Regions from separate parts of the Streptomyces sp. CY-1 genome, predicted to be linked through region 2. Evidence: riboswitches for the same ligand, from Rfam matches in the RefSeq annotation. Region 2 holds a riboswitch; the other holds the start of a gene.

Region 1 (11,931 bases), 6.2 Mb from region 2:
GGCGCAGCCGGACGGCACATTGATGAGGCTGGGCGGGGAGCCCTTGACCGGGATGAGCCGCTCGGTCTGGTCGCGGTCGATACGGGGCATCGAGCCCAGCAGCCCCCAGGTGTACGGGTGCTGGGGCTCGTAGAAGACCTTCTCGGCCGGGCCGCGCTCGACACAGCGGCCGCCGTACATCACCAGCAGATCGTCGGCGAGCTCGGCGACCACGCCCAGGTCATGGGTGATGACGATGACCGCGGAGCCGAACTCCTTCTGGAGATCCCGGATGAGGTCGAGGATCTGCGCCTGGACGGTGACGTCCAGGGCGGTGGTCGGCTCATCCGCGATCAACAGCTCGGGGTTGTTGACCAGCGCCATCGCGATCATGGCTCGCTGGCGCATACCGCCGGAGAACTCATGCGGATAGCTGTCCACGCGCTTGTCGGGCTGTGGGATGCCGACGCGGTCCAGCAGCTCGATCGCGCGCTTGCGGGCCACCTCCTTGGTGACCTCGTGGTGCACCCGGTACGCCTCGATGATCTGGCGGCCGATGGTGTAGTACGGGTGCAGCGCGGACAGCGGATCCTGGAAGATCATCGACATCTCGCGGCCGCGCAGCTTGCGCACCTCGTCGGGGTCGGCGCCCAGCAGCTCCTGGCCGTTGAGCCAGATCTCACCGGAGATCCGCGCCTTGCGGCGGCCGTACTGCCCGGCGGTGTGCAGCCCCATGATGCCGAGCGAGGTGACGGACTTGCCGGAGCCGGACTCGCCGACGATGCCGAGGGTCTTGCCCTTCTCCAGCCGGAAGCTGAGCCCGTCCACCGACTTCACCAGACCGTCGTCGGTCGGGAAGTGGACGTGCAGATCGCGCACCTCGAGGAAGGCGGTGGGGGCGGGCGAGCCCGCCGCGGCCACCTCGCCCACGGCGGCGGTGCCGGTGGCCGGCAGATCGCCGTTCCCGGGCTGTCCGGAGGGCTTGGTCAGGTCGGTCATCCGAGCCTCACTCGCGGGTCGATGACGGCGTACAGAAGGTCCACGACGAGGTTGGCGACCACGATGAAGACGGCCGCGATCAGGGTGACGCCGAGGATGACCGGCAGGTCCTTCTCGGTGATCGCGTTCACCGCGAGCCGCCCGAGGCCGGGCAGGTTGTAGGTGGTCTCGGTCAGGACCGCGCCACCCAGCAGCGCGCCCAGGTCGAGGCCGAGCAGGGTGAGGACCGGGGTCCAGGTCGAGCGCATCGCGTGCCGGCCGATGACCACCCGTTCTCGCAGGCCCTTGGCGCGGGCGGTGCGGATGTAGTCCTCGCCCATGATCTCCAGCATGGTGGCCCGGGTGAGCCGGGCGTACATCGCCGCGTAGAGGAAGGCGAGCGTGATCCACGGGAGGATCAGGCTCTCGAACCACATCGCCGGATCGTCACCGAGCCCCTTGTAGTCCACGTTGACCCACTTCAGCGAGTAGCTGAAGATCGCCAGCGAGAGCAGACCGGTGAAGTAGATCGGCAGCGAGACACCTGCCAGCGCGATCGTCATCGCCGAGCGGTCCCACAGGGTGCCCCGGCGCAGCGCGGAGACGACACCGGTGGTGATGCCGCCGACCAGCCACAGCAGGCAGGCGCCGGCGGCGAGCGAGAGGGTGACCGGCATGGCGTCGGTGAGCTGCGGCCACACCGCCTGCTCGGTGCGGAAGGAGTAGCCGAAGCAGGGCGCCGGGCAGTGGGTGACATCCGTACCGCTGGCGTAGTCCCGGCCGACGAACAGGCCCTGGACGAAGTGCCAGAACTGCACCAGGACCGGATCACCGAGGCTGAGCTTCTGCCGGATGCCCTCGATGGCCGCGGGGTCGGCCTGCTTGCCGACGAACAGCAGCGCGGGATCGGAACCGGCCCACTTCGGGATCACGAAGAAGATGGCGAAGGTCGTAAGGGTGACGACCAACAGCATCACGACGACGGCGAACAAGCGCCGGATGAGATAAGCAAGCACTGTGCGCGGCCCGGGCGGTGGCCCGTGATACCCCGGTTGAGGGGGATCACGGGCCACCACCCGCGGCCATCACCTGCCCTTCGGGCCTATCGGGTGCGGCGATGGGGGGGTGTGCGACGGGTCGGGTGACCTGTCGTCACTTGACGACGCCCAGTTGGGAGTAGTCGTAGCGGCCGTTGTAGGCCGCCGACGAGAAGGCGTTCGTCAGCCGCGAGCTGCGCCAGGTGATGTTCTTCTCGTAGATGAACGGCATTTGCACGGCCAGGTCGCTGACCTTGTGATTCATCTTCTGGTAGATCGCGCCGGCCTTGTTGGGGTCGGTCTCCTTGAGCGCGTCGTCGAAGTACTTGTTGATCGCCGCGTCGTTGGTCTCGGAGACGTTGTAGTTACCGGTCTGCTCGATGAAGCGGCCGTCGATCAGCGGCTGGGAGAAGCCCTGGCCGGTCGGGAAGTCGGGGCCCCAGCCGGTCATGGACAGGCCGTAGCCGCGCTTCTTCATCACCGCCGGCGAACCGGTGATGCTGGCGGAGGTGCTGCCCTGGATCGGCTCCACGTTGAGGTTGATGCCGACCTTCTTCAGCGACGCCTGGAGCGCCTCGGCGGCGTCGACCTCGGCGGGCTGGTCGTTGCGGGCCACGATGCTGGTGGAGAAGCCGTTCGGCTTGCCGCACTGCTTGAGCTCGTCCTTGGCCTTGGCCGGGTCGGCCTTGCCACCGCGCTTCAGGACACCGTACGGGTCGTAGTCGTCCGAGCCCTTCACGCTCTTGGGGAGCATGTTGGTGGCGATGTCACCACCGGCCTGCGGGCCACCGCGGGTGGTCTGGAGCGACTTGTAGTCGGTGCCGTAGACGACCGCCTTGCGGCAGTGGATGTTGTCGAACGGCTTGACCTTGGTGGTGAAGTCGACGTACCGCACGAAGCTGGTGGTGATGTTGTCGACGTTGCCCTTGTGCTGCTTGAGGGCGTCGTTACGACCCGAGGGGGTCATACCGGTGGCGCTGAGGAAGACGTCGTAGTCGCCCTTGATGAGCAGCCGGTCGATCGCCTCGAGGTTGGAGTTGAAGGTGACCGAGATCTTGTCCGGCAGGGCCGGGCGGATCGGGTCGGACGCCTTCTTCCAGTTGCTGTTGCGCACCAGCGACAGGCTCTTGCCCGGGGTGTACGACTGGACCTTGTACGGACCGGAGGAGAACGGCCGGTTGGTGTACTTGGCACCGGTGTCCTTGTCCGCCTTCACCGGGGAGCCGGTCGGCATCGCGAGCATCTGCTCGAAGTCACCGTTGGGCTTGGCGAGGTTGAAGACGATGGTCTTGTCGTCCGGCGTCTGGATCCCCTTCAGGCCCAGCTTGTCCTTGGACTTGTCCTTGTACGGGCCCTTGTACTCGCCCTTGGGGTCCAGGACCTGGCGCAGATAGCCGGGGCCGCCGGAGACGACGTCCTTGGCCCAGATGCGCTCGATGCCGTACTTGACGTCCTTGGACGTGATCGGGGAGCCGTCCTCCCAGGTGATCCCGTCGCGCAGGGTGTAGGTGTAGGTCTTACCGCCGTTGGTGATCTTGCCGGTGGAGGTGGCGAGGTCCGGGACCAGCTCGTTCGCGGCGTTGCCCGGCTTCGGCGCGTAGGAGATCAGTTGGCGCGCGTAGAAGCGGGAGAAGTCCCAGGCGAACCCGTAGTACTGACGCTGGGGGTCGAGGGAGTCGAACTCCTGCTTGTTGATGAACTTGAGGGTGCCGCCCTTCTTGGCGGACTTGGCTGCGACACCCTTCACCGCGGCGTTGAACCCGGCACCCGAGCCCTCGTCGTCGGAACTGCCACCACCGCAGGCAGCGGTGGCCAGGAGAGCGCCGACGACAGCCGCCGCTCCGGCGATCCGCCTGCTTCTCGAGAGCTGTTTCATAGTTGTTGCAACCTCCGGGGTAGCGGTCCTAGGCATGGCGCCGCGGAATTCTTCGGGGAGCCGACTGCCGGATACGGCAGGGGCTGATGCATTCGGGTACGACCGGTCCGCAGGGCGTGTCGTGCGCCGCGCCGTCATCGGGTGCCCTTCGGATCGAGCGCGTCGCGGACGCCGTCGCCGAAGAGGTTGAAGGCCAGCACCGTGACGAAGATCGCCACACCCGGGATGATCATGAACATCGGGTCGTCCTCGTAGGTGCCGACCGCCTTGGAGAGCATCTGCCCCCAGGAGGCGGTGGGCGGCTTGACGCCCGCGCCGAGGAAGCTGAGCGCGGCCTCGGTGAGGATGTTGGTGGGGATCATCAGCGTCGCGTAGACGGTGATCGGCGCCACCAGGTTGGGCAGCAGCTCGCGGAAGAGGATGTAGCGCCGGCCGGCGCCCAGGCTCCGGGCGGCCTCGATGTACTCCTTCTCGCGCAGCGACAGCGTCTGGCCGCGCACGATGCGGCCGACGTACGGCCAGCCGAAGAAGCCGATCACCGAGACCAGGATGGCGATGCGCACCCCGCTGCCGGTCAGTCCCAGCAGGTCGTTGGGGAGCACCGAGACCAGGGAGATGATGAAGAGCAACTGCGGGAAGGCCAGCAGCATGTCCATCACCCGGCTGATCACAGAGTCGACCCAGCCGCCGAAGTACCCGGCGATGATGCCGAAAATGGTGCCGAGGACCACCGCGACCACCGCCGCGAGGAAGGCCACCAGCAGCGAGATCCGGGCGCCGTAGACGACGCGGCTGAAGACGTCGCGGCCGTTGGACGGCTCCACGCCGAAGAGGAAGTCCGAGCTGATACCGCCCATGGACCCCTTCGGGGTGCCGAACAGCGGGTCGATCTCCTCCTGGTGGAACTCGTTGGGCGGATGCCCGAGCAGGCTCACGATCAGTGGAGCGAAGATCGCCACCAGGACCAGGAAGACGACAACGATGCCACCCGCCAGCGCGAGCTTGTCCCGCTTCAGGCGTGTCCAGGCGATCTGCCGCAGCGATCTGCCTTCGACGGACGCTTTGACCACATCCGCCGCTACATCGGCAGTCGCCACCGGATCGCTGTCCGTGCTCGTGCCGTGCAATGGTGCCGTCATCGTGGTGGAGACCCCTCTCGACCGGTGGTGACCGGCCCACGACTCGCCGCTGTGGCGGCTTTGTTCACAACTCGGGTGAAAGTCGCGTTCTGGTACGGAACCTTCTCGGAAGGGGTCGTACGTATGAACCGCACCCCTTGGAGCGGGAGTCTTCAACGCGTTTGTGATCACCCGCCAGTACTCCCGGGCAATGGATGCCTAACCGTGATGTGAGGAGTACCGCTCCGCTATACGGACGGTCGCGACACGAGAACGCAGCAGTAACCTCACGACCGCTATGGGATGTTCGGCCCCAAAGGCCCGGAAGGCCGGGCGGGCAATCCCGTCAATCGGTGCGCGGACCAGCGGGTTGGCGGGTCGGTGGGTTGGCGGGTCGGCGACGGACCAACGGGTCGGCGACGGACCAACGGGTCGGCGACGGACCAACGGGTCGGCGAGTCGGCACCGGCTCGGCGCGGCAGCGGATCAGTAGGCGGGACGCGGCGGCGGGTAGCCGTAGCCGTAGGACGGCGCGGCGGGCGCGGCGCCATAGGCGTCGCGGTCGAAGAAGGGCCGGGCGTTGGCCCGCATCCACAGGGCGACGGGGTCGTACTCGTCGGAGAGCGCGACCGTGGAGACCGGAAGCCCGTCCGGTACGGCGGTGATCGACTGCTCCATCATCACCCGCACCGACTGCACCGCCGGTGGGCCGCTGTCGTAGAGATCCAGCCCGATGGCCAGATACGGGGCGCCCAGCGCGGGCTGCACCCAGGCACGCCGCAGCGACCGCACCGCGGTGGTGCGATGCGCGTTCTGCCCCAGCAGGGCGTAGAACTGCGGGATGTCGATGGCGGGTTCGCTCAGCCGCAGCGGCCCGGCGGGCAGCCGGTCCAGACCGCCCGCGATCCGGCGCAGATCCGGCCAGGGGATGCCCACTCCGCCGCCGCGGGCGTGGGGGTTGAGCCAGAGGCCGTAGCGGTCGCGGTAGAGCGAGTCGGCGATGAGACGGCCGTCGACCACCTCATGCGCACGGTTCCAGCCACTTGCGGCCAGTTCCTGTGCGGAGGTCACGCACGGGGCGTAACCGAGGCCGTCCACATCCATGTTCCCGTACTGGGCCTCGGGCGTGCCGGGCGCACCGTGCCACAGCAGCATCCAGACCTGGCCCTCGCCGATGGACTGGAGCAGCGCCTCATAGGCGTCGTACCGGCCGGGAGCGACCTGCTGCAACGCTCGCTCAACCTGGCCGGCCGCCGCCCCCCAATCCGCGCCCGCGCTCACCTGGGTCCGCCCCTTCTCTCGCCCTTTGTCCGCACCTCACCAGGGAGCGTGCTCGCACCCCTCCTGGTCATCAAACCAGCTTACGGGCCCCCGTAGCGGACCCTGGGGTGAGTCAGAGGTCACGGTCGTAGAACGGCCGTACGCGCCCCATCATCCAGTCGACCACCGGATCCCCCTGCGCCACATCCAGCAGCACCAGTTGGACCTTCCACCGCACGGGCACCACGCCGAGGGCGCGGCCCAGCGCGTCCACCGCGCGCGCCTGGCCCTCGGGGCCGGGGGCGTCGAGCTGCACGCCGACGAAGAGCGCCGGCTCGTCGCCCTCGACGCTGGCCAGCGCGCGCCGGGCGGTCCGCACCCCGCTGTCCTTGGCGAACTCGATCCCGGCGGCGGCCAGGAAGTCCACCGGCTCGTCCTGCCAGTCCGGTTCGAAGAGCCGCACCCTGCCTCCGGTGGCCGGGCCGTCGAGCTCGCTACGCCCGGCACGGCACAGCTCCCGGACAGCGGGCGGAGGCAGCGGTACGACCACCGCACCACCGGGGTTCACCGCGATGCCGAGCTGGGGCGGCAGGCCACGGGCGAACTCCACGGCCGGGGCGACGGTGAAGGACATATGGGAGCCGACGAGCTGGAGGAACTGCTGCTCGGAGCTGAACACCGGGACATACGCGGCGCCCTCGATCTCCACCGTGGGCAGATCGAGGCTCGGGCTGCTCGGGCCCCCGCCATTGGGCAACGGCACCCAGACATGGCTGCGGGAGAGCGTCTCGACGATGCGCGCTCCGGCCCCGGGGACGTCGATCGAGGCGGCCATCACCTCTTCGAGCTCATTGCCGGGAAACGCCGGATACGCGGTGTGCGCGCCGTCGGGGAATCCTCCGTGAGCCGGGGCCATGCCGTACTGCTCCGGGAAGCTCATCTTCGTCCAACCGCCATCTCGTCCTACCTGCCCAAAGCACCCTAGCGGCTGGGCGGGCCGGGGCCAGCGGGGGCGGCGTCATCTCCACAGCACTTCCCCACCTCGCCCGGCCCCACGCCACGGTCACACTGGGTGATGCCCCGGTGGCCGATTTCCGGCCAAGGTCATCCGGCGTTTCCCTCTCTCCCCGGGGAGGAAGGGAGACTCCCGCCCTCCCTTCTCTGCGGGACTCACTCGAAGGAGATGCAGCGCAGCTCGCTCGCGGTCGAGCGGTCCAGCAGCACCGCCGAGGCGCATCCCTCCGGCGGCCGCCCCTCCTCCATCCCCGCGATCAGCCGCCGCATCGCGCGCCGATGTCTGCCGAAGGCATAGCCGGAGACCCCGCGGCCACGGGCGGCCTGGCCCTCCAGCGCCATCGTGGCGTCCACGTCCAGCAGCACCATATGAAGACTGCGGCCCCGGCGCCGCGCGTCCCGGGCCAGCCAGCGGCGGACCCATGGCAGCGCCCCGCAGTCGTGCACCACGACGCTCACATTCGAACGCAGTGCCCGGCGCAGCCCGGCGTAGTGGGCGTACCGGACCAGCGGGCGGTAGAGCGCGTAGGGCAGCCAGCCGGGCATCCGGCGCTCCCACGCCTCCCGGGTGTTCTGCGAGTCCACCCGGATGACGACCGCGCCCGACCCGTCCAGGAGCGGCACCGTCCGGTTGATCAGCGTGCTCTTGCCGGCGCCCGGCAGCCCGGAGGCGACCAGCACGTCCCCCACCGGAAAGCGCAGCTCGCGCGGGTCCGCGCCGCCGTCCGGCACGGGGCCGCGCAGATCGTGCACCGCGATGCGCCGGCCGGGGATGGCCGTCGACCCGGAGGGGATGCGGCCACGCCGGGCCGGCAGGAGCCTTTGTGTGGTCCCGTATGTTCCCTGCCCTTGCACCGTGATCGTCCTCCCAGGTCGGTCAACGCTGCTCGTACCCGCAGAGTGTCAAGAAAAGGTAATGTCCATCAAGGCTGCCTCTGCCCGCTCCGGCCGGAGCGGGCCCGATCGGGGCTTCCTTTCTCGGCCACACATGCGATGATGTGCGCGCAACTCCATACCGGCCGCTTGAATCCGCGCGGGAGAGTCCTTGGTCACCGGCAGTCATGCCGGGTGTCCGGGGCGCCGAAGGAGCAAGTCCTCCCTTGAATCTCTCAGGCCCCGATACCGCGTGGACGAGGCAGATCTGAAAAGCGAGCCGCGGGCGCGGCTCCACCCAAGGTGCAAGCCGGGCCCCTTACGGGCGTCACGGCGAACCTCTCAGGTTCCGATGACAGATGGGGAGGACGCACGCGTCCTTGTCGTACGTCCTCGCCGTCGCGCGACCCCGATCTCCTGGAGCCTGAATCGTGACCGACGCCCCGCCCGCCCCCCGCCGTACCGCGCTGGACGCACGGCACCGTGCGCTCGGCGCCACCATGACCGACTTCGCCGGCTGGGACATGCCGCTGCGCTACGGCAGCGAGCGCGACGAGCACACCGCGGTGCGCACCCACGCCGGGCTTTTCGATCTCTCCCATATGGGTGAGATCTCTCTCATCGGTTCGCAGGCCGGAGCGGCCCTGGATCACGCACTGGTCGGCCGGCTGTCGGCGCTCGCCGTGGGCCGCGCCCGCTACACCATGATCTGCGACGACGAGGGCGGCATCCTGGACGACCTGATCGTCTACCGCCTCGGGGACGAGGAGTTCCTGGTCGTGGCCAACGCCTCCAACGCCCAGGTGGTGCTGGACGCGCTGACCGAGCGGGCCGGTGGCTTCGAGGCGACCGTAAGGGACGACCGCGACGCCTATGCGCTGATCGCCGTCCAGGGCCCCGAGTCCCCCGGGATCCTGGGCAGCCTGACCGACGCCGATCTGGAGGGGCTCAAGTACTACGCCGGGCTGCCGGGCACCGTCGCGGGCGTCCCCGCCATGATCGCCCGCACCGGCTACACGGGCGAGGACGGCTTCGAGCTGTTCCTGGCGCCGGACGACGCCGAGCGGGTCTGGGACGCGCTGACCGAGGCGGGCGCCCCGGTGGGCCTGGTGCCCTGCGGTCTGTCCTGCCGGGACACCCTGCGCCTCGAGGCGGGCATGCCGCTGTACGGGAACGAGCTGACCACCGACACCACCCCCTTCGACGCGGGGCTCGGCCGGGTCGTGAAGTTCGACAAGCCGGGCGACTTCGTCGGCCGCCAGGCCCTGGAGGCCGCCTCCCGCGAGGCGGACACCGTCAGCCCGCGCACCCTGGTCGGCCTGGTCGCCGAGGGCCGCCGGGTGCCGCGCGCCGGATATGCCGTGGTGGCCGCCGACGGCTCACAGATCGGCCAGGTCACCTCCGGAGCGCCCTCGCCGACGCTGGGCAAGCCGATCGCGATGGCGTACGTGGACCCGGAGTACGCGAAGCCCGGCACCGAGGGGGTCACGGTGGACATCCGGGGCACCCGGGAGCCGTACGAGGTCGTGGCGCTCCCCTTCTACCGGCGCGAGCGCTGAGCGGTCCCACCGCAACGCGTCCCGCCCGACCGGCGTCCTCACATGGACCGGCACGGCGTTCACCGGCGTCACATCCCACTGACGCCGCGTCCACCGGCGTCATATGACGCCCGCACCGCGTGGACCGTCGCCGCACCCACCGGCGTCGCGTCCCACCAGCTAAGACCCGTTTCCCAATCACTCCCCCGTATCCAGGAGAATCGGACCATGAACAACCCCCAGCAGCTTCGCTACAGCAAGGAGCACGAGTGGCTGTCGGCCGCCGACGAGGACGGCGTGTCGACGATCGGCATCACCGAGTTCGCGGCCAACGCGCTCGGCGATGTCGTCTATGTCCAGCTCCCCGACGTCGGCTCTGCCGTCACCGCCGGTGAAACCTGCGGTGAGCTGGAGTCCACCAAGTCGGTCAGCGACCTGTACTCGCCGGTCTCCGGTGAGGTCACCGAGATCAACGAGGACGTGGTGAACGATCCGGCGCTGGTGAATTCCGCCCCCTTCGAGGGCGGCTGGCTGTTCAAGGTACGGGTGACGGGCGAGCCGGAGGAGCTGCTCTCCGCCGACGCGTACACCGCCTTCGCCGAAAACTGACCCTCCTCTTCCGATCGGGACCCTGATGTCGCTTCTGAACAGCTCCCTGCACGAGCTCGACCCGGATGTCGCCGCCGCCGTCGACGCCGAACTCCACCGCCAGCAGTCCACCCTGGAGATGATCGCCTCGGAGAACTTCGCTCCGGCGGCGGTCATGGAGGCCCAGGGCTCGGTCCTGACCAACAAGTACGCCGAGGGCTACCCGGGCCGCCGCTACTACGGCGGCTGTGAGCACGTCGATGTGGTCGAGCAGATCGCCATCGACCGGGTGAAGGAGCTCTTCGGCGCCGAGGCGGCGAACGTCCAGCCGCATTCGGGCGCCCAGGCCAACGCGGCCGCGATGTTCGCCCTGCTCTCCCCCGGCGACACCATCCTGGGGCTGAACCTGGCGCACGGCGGCCATCTGACCCACGGCATGAAGATCAACTTTTCCGGCAAGCTCTACAACGTGGTGCCCTACCACGTGGACGCCAAGACCGGTCTGGTCGACATGGACGAGGTCGAGCGGCTGGCCAAGGAGCACCGCCCCAAGATGGTGATCGCGGGCTGGTCGGCCTACCCCCGCCAGCTCGACTTCGCCGCCTTCCGCCGGATCGCGGACGAGGTCGGCGCGTACCTGATGGTCGACATGGCCCACTTCGCGGGTCTGGTGGCGGCCGGGCTGCACCCCTCGCCCGTACCGCACGCCCATGTGGTGACCACCACCACCCACAAGACCCTGGGCGGTCCGCGCGGTGGCGTGATCCTCTCCACCGCCGATCTGGCCAAGAAGATCAACTCGGCGGTCTTCCCTGGTCAGCAGGGCGGCCCGCTGGAGCATGTCATCGCGGCGAAGGCGGTCTCCTTCAAGGTCGCCGCGGGCTCGGCCTTCAAGGAGCGCCAGGAGCGCACGCTGGAGGGCGCCCGGATCCTCGCCGAGCGCCTGACCCAGGCCGATGTGCGGGAAGCGGGCGTCGCCGTGCTTTCCGGTGGCACCGACGTCCATCTGGTCCTGGTCGATCTGCGCGACTCGGAGCTGGACGGGCGGCAGGCCGAGGACCGGCTCCACGAGGTCGGCATCACGGTCAACCGCAACGCGATCCCGAACGACCCGCGGCCCCCGATGGTCACCTCGGGTCTGCGGATCGGCACCCCGGCGCTGGCCACCCGCGGCTTCACCGCGGAGGACTTCCGCGAGGTCGCCGACGTGATCGCGCAGACGCTCAAGCCGTCCTACGACGCGGAGGCGCTGAAGGCCCGGGTCACCGCCCTGGCCGACAAGCACCCGCTGTACGCCCATCTGTCCGAGTAACCCTGGACACGGGGGCGCGCCCGCCCTGGCGCGCCCCCGCCGCACGGCCCGCACGCCTCCCCCGCGTGCAGACGAAGGAGTCCCCCCGTGGCCCTCTCCGTATTCGACCTCTTCTCGATCGGCATCGGCCCGTCCAGCTCGCACACCGTCGGCCCGATGCGGGCCGCGCGGATGTTCGTCCGCCGGCTGAAGAACGAGGGCCTGCTGGCCCACACCGCCTCCGTGCGCGCCGAGCTCTTCGGCTCACTGGGCGCCACCGGTCATGGCCATGGCACCCCGAAGGCCGTGCTGCTGGGTCTGGAGGGCCACTCCCCGCGCACCGTCGACGTCGAGGCGGCCGACGGTGAGGTGGAACGCA
Region 2 (11,931 bases):
CCTCGACGAGCTGGACTCCCGCACCCAGCGGCTCCAGGACGAGAAGCGCCGGCTGGAGAACCAGCGCACCGAGCTGGAGAACAGCTCGGACCAGGCCGAGGAGGCCCGCAAGCAGACGCTCCAGAAGGAGCAGCAGCTCGGCGTGCTCGCGGGTACGGTGGCAGCACAGGGTCCCGGCATCACGATCACGATCGACGACTCCCGGGGCTCCGTGGAGTCGGACATGCTGCTCGACACGGTGCAGGAGCTGCGCGCGGCGGGCGCCGAGGCGATCCAGATCGGCAAGGTGCGGGTGGTCGCCGGCACCTACTTCGCGGACAGCGGCGGCGCGATCCAGATCGATGGACAGAAAGTGACGCAACCGTATGTTGTGAAGGTGATCGGCAAGCCGGAAGATCTGGAGCCGGCGCTGAACATCCCCGGCGGGGTGGTGCAGAGCCTGGAGAAGGAGCAGGCCACTGTGTCCGTGCGGCGGGAGAAGAAGATCGTTGTGGATGCCTTGCGATCGGCGAAGCGGCCTGACTACGCTCGGTCGTCATCACGGTGAGGCGGTTCGAAATGAGGGTCTCTCGGGGAGACCATGTGGACGCGGGGGGTCAACGCACCAGAAGATCCGCGCGTGATGGAAACTGTCTGGTGGTCACGGACGTTGTGAGGATGTCCGGACCGTCTGGTGTGTGCATCGAGGGTTTGTCCTGCCCCACGGGCGGGTCTGTTTCAGTCAAGGGGAATCGCCCGTGAAGTTGTTCGGGAAGTTGTTCGGCAAGAGTGCCCGCCAGGATGGCGGCAGCAGCACCGCTCGCCACCGCGCCTCGCGTGCCGGGGAGGAGAGCGGCGGGGGGACCGAGGAGCGCCCGCTGTTCCGGGACCAGGTCGGCGCGCAGGGCGCGTCTGTTGACCCCTCCGCGACCGGCCCCATAGGTTTCCAGGAGCCATCGGCCGCTCAGAGTGGTGGAGGGTTCGGCTTGCCTGTCTGTCAGCGGTGCGGCCACCGGAACGCGGAGGCCAGCCGGTTCTGCTCCAATTGCGGCGCCCCGCTGCGGGGCGGCGCGCCCTCCGAGCGCGCCTCGGAGACCACCTCCACCATTTCGATCTCGGGTCTCGAGGCGTACGACTCCGAGATGACCGGGCAGACGCCGCTGCCGTCGCTCAGCCCGGAGGCGCAGGCCGCCGTCGAGGCGCTGCCGATGGGATCGGCGCTGCTGGTGGTCCGCCGCGGGCCGAACTCGGGCAGCCGCTTCCTGCTGGACAGTGATATCACCACGGCGGGCCGTCACCCGCAGAGCGACATCTTCCTGGACGATGTGACGGTCTCCCGCCGCCATGTGGAGTTCCGGCGCGGCCAGGACGGCAGCTTCACCGTCTCGGACGTCGGCAGCCTCAACGGGACGTATCTCAACCGGGAGCAGATCGACGCGCCGGTGGTGCTGACCAGCGGCGACGAGGTGCAGATCGGTAAGTACCGGCTGGTCTTCTACCCGAGCCAGCGGGGCGTCGGCATCTGACCCGTCAGGGGAGGTCCATGCTTCAGACACCGTCGGGCGGTGCCGGTACCGGCACCGCCCCCACGGGCAGCCGGTCGATGAGCATCGGCACCGTGCTGAATCTGTTGCGGGACGAGTTCCCCGAGGTCACCATCTCCAAGATCCGCTTCTTGGAGTCGGAAGGTCTGGTCGAGCCGCGGCGGACGCCCTCCGGCTATCGCAAATTCAGCCGGCGGGATGTGGAGCGGCTCGGCCATATCCTCCGGATGCAGCGTGACCACTACCTGCCGCTCAAGGTCATCCGGGAGCATCTGGACGCCCTGGAGCGGGGCGAGCCGTTGCAGCTTCCTGCCGTTGCGCAGGGAGCGCGGCAGCCCGGTGTGGTCGACGGCGGTATCGGGGCGGCCGCGGACGGCCCCACGGCCGCCCGGCTGGGCCGTGCCGAGCTGCTGGCAACAGCCGAGGTCAGCGAGGTGCTGCTGGCCGAATGGGAGTCGTACGGGCTGCTCGCGCCGAGCGCGGACGGCGGCTACGACATGGAGGCGGTGACCGTCGCCCGGCTCATCGCCGAACTCGGTCGTTTCGGCCTGGAACCACGTCATCTGCGAATCATGAAAGCCTCCGCCGAGCGCGAGGCGGGAATGGTCGAGCAGGTGGTCGCTCCGCTGCGGTTGCATAGAAACCCGCAGACCAGAGCCCATGCGGAGGCCAGTGTGCGGGAGCTCGCCACGCTCTCCGTACAGTTGCACGCGGCCCTGGTGCGGTCGGCTCTGAGGGTCCAGGACCGGTGACCGACCGGGCCCCGACTATCCAAACCGGCCGGGCACGTCCTAGGGTTGCTGTGTGAACGAGCTCGACGTCGTGGGTGTCCGGGTGGAAATGCCCTCCAACCAACCGATCGTGCTCCTGCGTGAAGTGGGAGGCGACCGGTACCTCCCCATCTGGATCGGACCAGGTGAGGCGACCGCGATCGCCTTCGCTCAGCAGGGCATGGCTCCGGCGCGCCCGCTGACCCATGACCTTTTCAAAGACGTACTCGAAGCGGTCGGCCAGCAGCTCACGGAGGTCCGGATCACGGATCTGCGCGAGGGGGTCTTCTACGCGGAGCTGGTCTTCGCCAGCGGCGTGGAGGTCAGTGCCCGGCCGTCCGACGCCATAGCGCTCGCGCTGCGCACCGGAACGCCGATCTACGGCAGCGACGGCGTGCTGGACGACGCCGGTATCGCGATCCCGGACGAGCAGGAGGACGAGGTGGAGAAGTTCCGCGAGTTCCTCGACCAGATCTCGCCCGAGGACTTCGGAACCAGCAGCCAGTGAACGATATGCCGGTCCTCGCTCGCGCATTCGAGTAGCCTTTCCCGGACGAGGGACACGGGAAACCACCCTTAGGGTGATTATCACTCGGCGTGCCGAGTGTGGCGATCGTTGACGCACCCCGGGTGACTGCCTACCTTCAAGATGGCAGGTCGAGGACGGAGGTCGGCGTGAGAAGCACCGGCGACGGCACGGCAGCCGGCGGCCCGTATACGCTCCAGGGGAGCGCACCGGCCGATCCGGCGTTGAAGGCTCGGGTCGCGGCACAGGCAGCACCGCCGCGTGAGCCCGCCGCGGGGGAGACGGAGCGGGTCGGATACCGCGGACCGACCGCATGCGCGGCCGCGGGCATCACCTACCGCCAGCTCGACTACTGGGCCCGCACCGGGCTGGTGGAGCCGAGCGTCCGGCCCGCGTACGGCTCGGGCAGCCAGCGGCTCTACAGCTTCCGGGACGTGGTCGTCCTCAAGATCGTGAAGCGGCTGCTGGACACCGGCGTATCCCTTCAGAACATCCGGGCGGCGGTGACCCATCTGCGCGCCCGGGAGCTCGACGACCTGGCCCAGATGACGCTGATGAGCGACGGCGCGACGGTCTACGAGTGCACCTCGCCCGATGAGGTCGTGGACCTCCTCCAGGGCGGCCAGGGTGTCTTCGGGATCGCCGTGGGCGTCGTCTGGCGGGATGTCGAGAGCGCGCTGTCCCAACTGCACGGCGAGCGGGTGGACACCGGGGAGACGCTGATCCGGCCCAACCCCACGGATGAGCTCGCGGCGCGTCGCAACCGGGCCGGTTGAGCGCTCGCCCTTTCCTCAGGCGCCGCCCGGCCCGCGGGCCGAGCGGCCCCTGCGCCCGCCTTCGGGCCGTCGTGCCGCCCATTGTCAGTGGTGTGCGGCAGCATCGTAGGTGTGAGGGGTGCGCCGACGATTCTCCATCTGGACATGGATGCCTTCTACGCCTCGGCGGAGCAGGCATCCAAGCCCAGCCTGCGCGGTAAGCCGGTGATCGTGGGGGGTCTGGGGCCGCGTGGCGTGGTCGCCACGGCCTCCTACGAGGCCCGGGTGTTCGGGGTGCACTCGGCCATGGCGATGGCCCAGGCCCGCCGCCTGTGTCCGAACGCGGCGTTCCTCATCCCCCGCTTCACCCTCTACCGCTCGGTGAGCGATGTGGTGATGGCGCTCCTGCATACGCTCTCGCCCCTGGTGGAGCCGCTCAGTCTGGACGAGGCGTTCGTCGATCTGGAGGCGGGCGGCACGGAGCCCACCGTGGGGGCGGCGCGCGCGGTGGGGGAGCGGCTGCGGGACGACATCAGGGCGGTCACCGGGCTCACCGGTTCGGTGGGGCTCGCCGGATCCAAGATGCTCGCCAAGATCGCTTCGGAGCAGGCCAAGCCCGACGGCCTGGTGGTCATCGACCCCGGGACGGAGCGTGAGCTGCTCGGCCCCATGACGGTGCGGACCCTCCCGGGAGTCGGCCCCGCCACGGCGGAGACGCTGCGCCGGGCCGGGATCCACACCGTGGCCGAGACGCGGGAGGCGGGCGAGGCCGAGCTGGTGCGGCTGCTGGGCCGGGCCCACGGCGCGTCGCTGTTCCTGATGGCCGAGGGCCGGGACGAGCGGCCCGTCGTAGCCGAGCGGGACGCCAAGTCCATCTCGGTGGAGGACACCTTCGACGTCGACCTCACCGACCGCACCCGGGTGCAGTTGGAGATCGCACGGCTCGCCGACCGCTGTGTACGGCGGCTGCGCGAGGCGGGCCGCTCGGGGCGGACGGTCGTGATCAAGGTGCGGCGGTACGACTTCTCCACGCTGACCCGTTCGGAGACCCTGCGCGGGCCGACCGACGATCCGGGGGTGGTGCGGGAGGCCGCGGCGCGGCTGATCGATGGTGTGGACACCACGGCGGGTGTGCGGCTGCTGGGGGTGGGGGTCAGCGGTCTGGCGGACTACACCCAGGAGGATCTCTTCGCGCAGGCGGCGCAGGCGGCGCAGGCCGCGCAGGCCGCCCAAGCGGCCCATGAGGCCCTGGGGGACGCCCGGAGCGTGCCGGGCCCCGAGAGGCCGGAGTCTGTGGCAGAGGGCGCGGGAGAGGCCCCTGAGGACGCTGGGAAGCCGCGACGCTGGATGCCGGGCTCCGATGTGCGGCACGCCGAGTACGGGGCGGGCTGGGTGCAGGGGAGCGGGGTGGGCCGGGTGACCGTGCGCTTCGAGGAGCCGTGGTCGCGGCCTGGGCGAGTACGAACGTTCGCCGTGGACGACCCGGCCCTGGAACCCGCCGAACCACTGCCCCTGCTACGACCGGACGAGAACGGGCCCCCGGGCGTGGACGTTGTCCTGGAAGAGGTCGCGGGCCCGGGCGCGGGCGGGGCTCCGGACGTGGACCCGGAACCGGACGCGCATCTGGCCCCGAAGGAGGCCGCGAGCCCGGACGCGGCCGTGAACCCGGCCGCGGGGGAGGGCGCGGGGTCGGTTCAGGAGGACGTCGCGAGCCCGCGCCTGGACGTGGCCGGTGAGATGGTCGCGAACCCGGACCTGGGCCCGGAGAAGGGCCCTGAGCCCACCGCCCTCCCGGACCCCGATGTGGCCCGGGAGGGGTTCACGGACCCGGGCCTCGGCCCCGAGGAGGCCGCGGGCCCGGGCGTGGCCCGGGAGGCGGTTTCGGACCGGGAGCCGGACCTGGACCCAGTCCCGGAGGAGGCCGCGAGGCCGGTCCCGGACATGGCCCGGGAGGCGGTCGCGAACTCGGACCCGGACGCGGACCTGGACTCAGCCGTGGGGAAGGTCGCGGGCTCGATCCCGGAGGATGCCGCGGGCCTGGGCGCCGACGTGGTCCCGGAGGGGGTTTTGGACCTGGCCCCGGGCTGGACCACGGGCCGGGAGGGACAACGGGCCTGGACCCGGGGGAGCCCATAACCCCGGATCCAGAGCAGACCGAAGGCCCGGATGACCTGGCCGCGAGACCGGGCGGCCTGGCCGCGGGCGCGGATGGGCTGGCCCCGGGACCGGGCGGCGGATCCGAGCGGGCGCAGGCCCCGGGCTACGAGCAGGGCCGGGCCTCAGGCCAGATGCAGGGCCACGGCCCAGGCCACGGGCAGGTCCCGGGCCACGGGCAGGCCGCGGGCCGCGAGTAGGCCCCGGGCCGTACGCAAGCCCCGGCCCCAGGCCAGATGCAGGGCCACGGCCCAGGCCACGGGCAGCTCCCGGACCACGGGCAGGTTCCAGGCCGTACGCAGGCCCCGGCCCCCGGCCACATGCAGGGCCAGCCTCAGGGCCGGTCTCAGCCGGTGACGTCCAGTCCGTAGTGGTGGTAGAGCTGCAACTCCTGCTCGGGGGAGAGGTGGCGGCCGACGCCGAAGTCGGGGGCGTCCTTGATCAGGGCCCGGTCGTACGGCACCCGCAGGGTGTCGCCGACGACCTCGCTCGGTTCGAGCGGTACGAAGACGTCCCGGCTGAACAGCCCGGTGCGTACCGCCGCCCATTCGGGCTCGCCGGTCGCGTCGTCGAGATAGACCTCGTCCACGGTGCCGATCTTGGAGCCCTCGCGGTCGAATGCCTTGCGGCCGATCAGGGTCCGCGGGTCGATATCGGTCTGCACGCTCTCTCCCACTGGTGGCAAGTGGCCATTGATACCTACAAAAAGCCACATCGCCGCGCTCGGCCACTCGAACGCAGGCGACCGTCCCCCACGGTAGAACCGCTGGTACGCTGACTGTGGCTGTAAACCCCGTGCGGGAGAGTCCTCCGCCGACGCTGTCGGAGGCGCCGAAGGAGCAAACCCTCCCCGGAATCTCTCAGGCACACGTACCGTGCGGGTGAGGTCACTCTGGAAAGCAGGGCGGGCCACGGGCGAGCAGAGCTCCGGAACCCCTCCTCACCGACGGTGAAAACCGGTCAGGCGGTTTGTGGACCGGTGAAGCTCTCAGGTTGAGATGACAGAGGGGGAGGCCGTCCGGGCACCCGCGCCGCGGTGCCCCTCGCCGGTCGTTACAGACCAGGAGGCCCCCGCAGATGACCGCCAATCGCATCGCACTCTCCGACTTGGAACGCGGTACTCCGTTCGAGCAGCGCCATATCGGCCCCGACGGCGAGGCGCAGGCCAAGATGCTCGCCCACGTCGGTTTCGGCTCGCTGGACGAGCTCACCGAGGCCGCCGTACCGGATGTCATAAAGAGCACCAAGGCGCTGGATGCGCTGCCCCCGGCCCGCAGCGAGCCGGAGGTCATCGCCGAGCTGCGCGGACTTGCCGACCGCAACCAGGTGCTGCCGTCGATGATCGGCCTCGGCTACTACGGCACCCATACCCCGCCGGTGATCCTGCGCAATGTGCTGGAGAACCCCGCCTGGTACACCGCGTACACGCCCTATCAGCCGGAGATCTCCCAGGGCCGGCTCGAGGCCCTGCTCAACTTCCAGACCGTGGTCGCCGATCTGACCGGGCTGCCCACGGCCGGTTCCTCGCTGCTGGACGAGGCCACCGCGGCCGCCGAGGCGATGGCGCTGTCGCGGCGCGTCGGCAAGGTCAAGGAGGGCGTCTTCCTGGTCGACGCCGACTGCCTGCCGCAGACCGTCGCGGTCCTGCGGACCCGCGCCGAGCCGACCGGTGTCGAGGTCGTCGTCGCCGATCTGGCCGAGGGCATTCCGGACGAGATCGCCGAGCGCGGGGTCTTCGGCGTGCTGGTGCAGTATCCGGGCGCTTCCGGCGTGGTGCGCGATCCGCGCCCGGTCATCGAGCGCGCCCATGAGCTGGGCGCCGTCGTCACCGTCGCCGCCGATCTGCTCGCGCTCACCCTGCTCACCTCGCCCGGTGAGCTGGGCGCGGACATCGCGGTGGGCAACAGCCAGCGATTCGGCGTCCCGATGGGCTTCGGCGGACCGCACGCCGGATTCATGGCGGTGCGCGACGCCTACGCCCGCAACCTTCCCGGCCGGCTGGTCGGGGTCTCCGTGGACGCCGACGGCGACAAGGCGTACCGGCTGGCGCTTCAGACCCGTGAGCAGCACATCCGCCGGGAGAAGGCCACCAGCAACATCTGCACCGCCCAGGTGCTGCTGGCCGTGATGGCCGGGATGTACGCCGTCTACCACGGCCCGGACGGGCTCGCCGCGATCGCCCGCCGCACCCACCGCTACGCCTCCGTGCTCGCCGAGGGGCTGCGGGCCGGCGGGGTCGAGGTGGTGCACGGCGCGTTCTTCGACACCCTCACCGCGCGGGTGCCGGGCCGGGCCGCCGAGGTCGTCGCCGCGGGCCGGGAGGCCGGGGTCAACCTGCGGCTGACCGACGCCGACCACGTCGGCATCGCCTGTGACGAGACCACCGCCCGTGCGCAGCTCGCCGCCGTGTGGTCCGCCTTCGGGGTGGACGGCGGAAACGGCGACGCCGCCGGGATCCCCGGCGTCGACGAGCTGGACGCCGCGGCGCCGGACGCGCTGCCCGCCGCCCTGCTGCGCCACGACGGCTATCTGGCCCACCCGGTCTTCCACCAGCACCGCTCCGAGACGGCGATGCTGCGTTATCTGCGGCGGCTGGCCGACCGGGACTACGCCCTGGACCGGGGCATGATCCCGCTCGGCTCCTGCACCATGAAGCTCAACGCGACCACCGAGATGGAGCCGGTCACCTGGCCCGAGTTCGGCGCGCTGCACCCCTTCGCACCGGCCGAGCAGGCCCAGGGCTATCTGACCCTGATCCGTGAGCTGGAGGAGCGGCTGGCCGAGGTCACCGGCTATGACAAGGTCTCCTTGCAGCCGAACGCCGGATCCCAGGGCGAGCTGGCCGGGCTGCTCGCGGTGCGCGCCTACCACCGGGCCAACGGGGACCCCCAGCGCACCGTCTGCCTGATCCCGTCCTCGGCGCACGGCACCAACGCCGCCAGCGCCGTGATGGCCGGAATGAAGGTCGTCGTGGTCAAGACCGGTGAGGACGGCGAGATCGACACCGGCGACCTGCGCGCCAAGATCGAGAAGCATGGTGCCGAACTGGCCGTGCTGATGGTCACCTACCCCTCCACCCACGGTGTGTTCGAGGGGCACATCACCGAGATCTGCGCGGCCGTGCACGACGCGGGCGGCCAGGTCTACGTGGACGGCGCCAACCTCAACGCGCTGGTCGGGCTGGCCGAGCCGGGCCGGTTCGGCGGCGATGTCTCGCATCTGAACCTGCACAAGACCTTCTGCATCCCGCACGGCGGCGGCGGCCCCGGCGTCGGTCCGGTCGCGGTGCGCGAGCACCTGGCGCCCTACCTCCCCAACCATCCGCTCCAGCCCGCAGCGGGCCCGGCCACCGGCGTCGGCCCGGTCTCGGCCGCACCGTGGGGCTCGGCGGGGATCCTGCCGATCTCCTGGGCGTACATCCGGCTGATGGGCGCCGAGGGGCTGCGCCGGGCGACCCAGGTCGCGGTGCTCGGCGCCAACTATGTCGCCAAGCGTCTCGAGCCGCACTACCCGGTGCTCTACACCGGCCCCGGCGGCCTGGTGGCCCATGAGTGCATCGTGGATCTGCGGCCGCTGACGAAGGCCACCGGCGTGACGGTCGACGATGTGGCCAAGCGCCTGATCGACTACGGCTTCCACGCGCCCACGATGTCGTTCCCCGTCGCGGGGACGCTGATGATCGAGCCGACCGAGAGCGAGGATCTGGCGGAGCTGGACCGGTTCTGCCAGGCGATGATCGCCATCCGGGCCGAGATCGAGAAGGTCGGCTCCGGCGAATGGGCCAAGGAGGACAACCCGCTGCGGAACGCCCCGCATACGGCGGCGTCGCTGACCGGGGAGTGGGACCGCCCGTACTCCCGGGAGGAAGCGGTCTTCCCGGCCGGGGTCTCGGCGGCCGACAAGTACTGGCCGCCGGTGCGGCGGATCGACGGGGCCTACGGGGACCGTAACCTCGTCTGCTCCTGCCCGCCGCTGGAGTCCTACGAGGGCTGAGGGGCTTCCCCTCGACAAAAGCGGTAAACGCGTCAATGGGGCCGGTGCGGCGAATACGCCGGGCCGGCCCCTGCGGGTACGTGCCGTCGACGGCGGGTCAGACCGTGGTGACGGCGTGTGCGGCGGTCAGGCCGCGGTGACGATGTGCTCGGAACCCCGCGGCCGGCACGGGGCGATGACGCGCCCGTCCGGCAGCAGCTCACCGGTGTCCTCGAAGAGCAGGACGCCGTTGCACAGCAGGCTCCATCCCTGCTCCGGATGGTGCGCCACCAGATGGGCGGCCTCCCGGTCGGCGGAGTCGGCTGACGGGCAGGGTGGTTGATGCTGGCACATGACAGGGTTCTTTCGCTGCGGAGTGGTGAATGTCCTGCGGCTCGCTGCGGCGTTCATGGCCGCCCCCCGTAGTTTTGAGTCGGTTGATTGCTCCAGTGTTGCCCTGCGGGCTGGAATCCGCAGGGATTTCGCGGTACCGGTCTCGCTAGATAATGACGCATCACCCGTCCGGACGGTTCATCGCCGCAGGACTGTTACGAGGATGCTGCGGAGCGCCCCGTGACCCGGCGGTCACGGGGCGCTCCCAACCTGATGAAGGCCCAGGTCAGGCGGGTGAGCCAAGCAAGGGAGCCCGGGTGAGCCGGTGGGTGAGGACCGGCAGCAGATCGGTTGCGCGATGCGCCCGGTGGGGCGCGATCCCCGGTGGTGCCGGGGCGAGCGGCACCAACAGGTCCCCCGCGCCGAGGCCGCCTTCGGCGCCGTCCGCCGTCAGGTCGCCGTGCAGCCAGAGCGTGACCATGTAGAGCTCGGGGATGGACAGCAGCCGCGGTTGGTACGCCGACGGCAGTGACTCGGCCTGGCTCAGGGCGAGTTCGGCCGAGCGGACATAGGGACCCTCGGAAAAGTGTGAGAAGGCCCAGCCGTCTGCGGTGAGCATCGCCTCGGCGGCGGCCACCGTACGGTCGCCGTCGCGGATCAGGAAGCGCCAGCCGGTGAGCCGGGTGCTCGGCGGGCCGTCGGCGGTGGTGATGTCGTCCAGGACATGGACGGGGAGCGGGAGTTCGGGTTCGAAGGGGCCGGTGAGCGTGGAGAGTACCGGGGTGCGGGCCTCGCGGACGGCGGTGGGGGAGTCAAGGGCCGTGAGGACGCTGCGCAGGGCGGGCGCGGGGGCCTGGGGCACATGCAGCGGCATGGTGGGTCGCCTCTCGCTTGGAGACACGGTGAAGCGATAGCGGGCCGGGTTTGGGCGGCGCTGTCGGTGGAACACGGGTCAGAGGGGAACCGGAACAGACCGTTCGGGCCTTATCTCTCTGCCTCGTTAGCCGAGTTTATACGACAAGTGTTCCCGTTGTGTTTCATCTAGCCGCTGCCCGCATTGCCGACAAGAGGTTATCCAGACCGCGAGAAGGCGGGGATTTTCCCCGATTCTGTGCTAGATGAACGGATATGACCTGGCATTTTGGGGTCGGCGCGGTAGGCTGGAACTCGCCGGTCTCATTTTCCGGCGCAATGAGCAGTTCCAGAGAGCCTACTGGCTGGGTGGGGATCGCGGGGCGTTATCGATCACATTGGTGGGCATCATCGAGCGTGGTGTGCAGACGGCTGGCACCGATGATCCACTCGAGGAGGGACGCTTCGATGGGGGACAAGCTCATAGCCGGTGAGTTCGACCCGTCCGGCCGGCGACGGCAGCGCGTCCGGTTGCGGCAATGCCTCGACGGGCTGGGCCGGCTCCTGGCCGACAAGCGATTCGACCGCCCGAAGAATCTGATGGGGCTGGAGATCGAGCTGAATCTCGCCGGGGCCGACGGACTGCCGAGGATGATGAACGCGGAGGTTCTGGAGCGCATCGGGAGTCATGATTTCCAGACCGAACTCGGGCAGTGCAATCTTGAAGTAAACATCGTGCCCCACCGTTTGCGCGGACGCGTTCTCGATCAGCTCTCGGAAGAGCTTCGAACCGGTTTGTCATATGCCGATCGCAAGGCGCGGGAAGTGTCCTCCGAGATCGTGATGATCGGAATTCTGCCGACCCTCGCCGCGGACGATCTGGGATCCACGAGCCTCTCCTATGACGACCGTTACAAACTGCTCAACGAGCAGATGCTGGCCGCCCGCGGCGAGGATTTCCTCATCGACATCGAGGGCCGTGAGCGGTTCACCTACGCCAGCGCCTCCATCGCCCCCGAGGCGGCCTGCACTTCCGTCCAGCTCCA

The links. Region 2 has a riboswitch for glycine ahead of gcvP (aminomethyl-transferring glycine dehydrogenase). Riboswitches for the same ligand answer to the same signal wherever they lie in the genome.
Region 1: another riboswitch for glycine. It lies ahead of gcvT (glycine cleavage system aminomethyltransferase GcvT); the one in region 2 lies ahead of gcvP (aminomethyl-transferring glycine dehydrogenase).

What each region holds. Positions count from the first base shown of each region.
Region 1 is NZ_CP178393.1:7,645,509-7,657,439, reverse strand. It holds gene ACK1X7_RS33015 (ABC transporter ATP-binding protein) at 1-978, opposite strand, end outside; gene ACK1X7_RS33010 (ABC transporter permease) at 975-1,949, opposite strand; gene ACK1X7_RS33005 (ABC transporter substrate-binding protein) at 2,110-3,870, opposite strand; gene ACK1X7_RS33000 (ABC transporter permease) at 4,005-5,009, opposite strand; gene ACK1X7_RS32995 (enhanced serine sensitivity protein SseB C-terminal domain-containing protein) at 5,475-6,269, opposite strand; gene ACK1X7_RS32990 (enhanced serine sensitivity protein SseB) at 6,382-7,188, opposite strand; gene ACK1X7_RS32985 (AAA family ATPase) at 7,419-8,117, opposite strand; glycine riboswitch at 8,287-8,397, shown strand; gene gcvT (glycine cleavage system aminomethyltransferase GcvT) at 8,567-9,694, shown strand; gene gcvH (glycine cleavage system protein GcvH) at 9,902-10,282, shown strand; gene glyA (serine hydroxymethyltransferase) at 10,308-11,573, shown strand; gene ACK1X7_RS32965 (L-serine ammonia-lyase) at 11,661-11,931, shown strand, end outside.
Region 2 is NZ_CP178393.1:1,451,587-1,463,517, reverse strand. It holds gene ACK1X7_RS06085 (DUF881 domain-containing protein) at 1-547, shown strand, start outside; gene ACK1X7_RS06080 (FHA domain-containing protein) at 678-1,505, shown strand; gene ACK1X7_RS06075 (MerR family transcriptional regulator) at 1,523-2,275, shown strand; gene ACK1X7_RS06070 (bifunctional nuclease family protein) at 2,328-2,801, shown strand; gene ACK1X7_RS06065 (MerR family transcriptional regulator) at 2,969-3,595, shown strand; gene ACK1X7_RS06060 (DNA polymerase IV) at 3,707-5,710, shown strand; gene ACK1X7_RS06055 (hypothetical protein) at 5,854-6,048, opposite strand; gene ACK1X7_RS06050 (PRC-barrel domain-containing protein) at 6,075-6,392, opposite strand; glycine riboswitch at 6,517-6,614, shown strand; glycine riboswitch at 6,616-6,740, shown strand; gene gcvP (aminomethyl-transferring glycine dehydrogenase) at 6,806-9,721, shown strand; gene ACK1X7_RS06040 (DUF5999 family protein) at 9,848-10,054, opposite strand; gene ACK1X7_RS06035 (hypothetical protein) at 10,320-10,907, opposite strand; gene ACK1X7_RS06030 (glutamate--cysteine ligase) at 11,354-11,931, shown strand, end outside.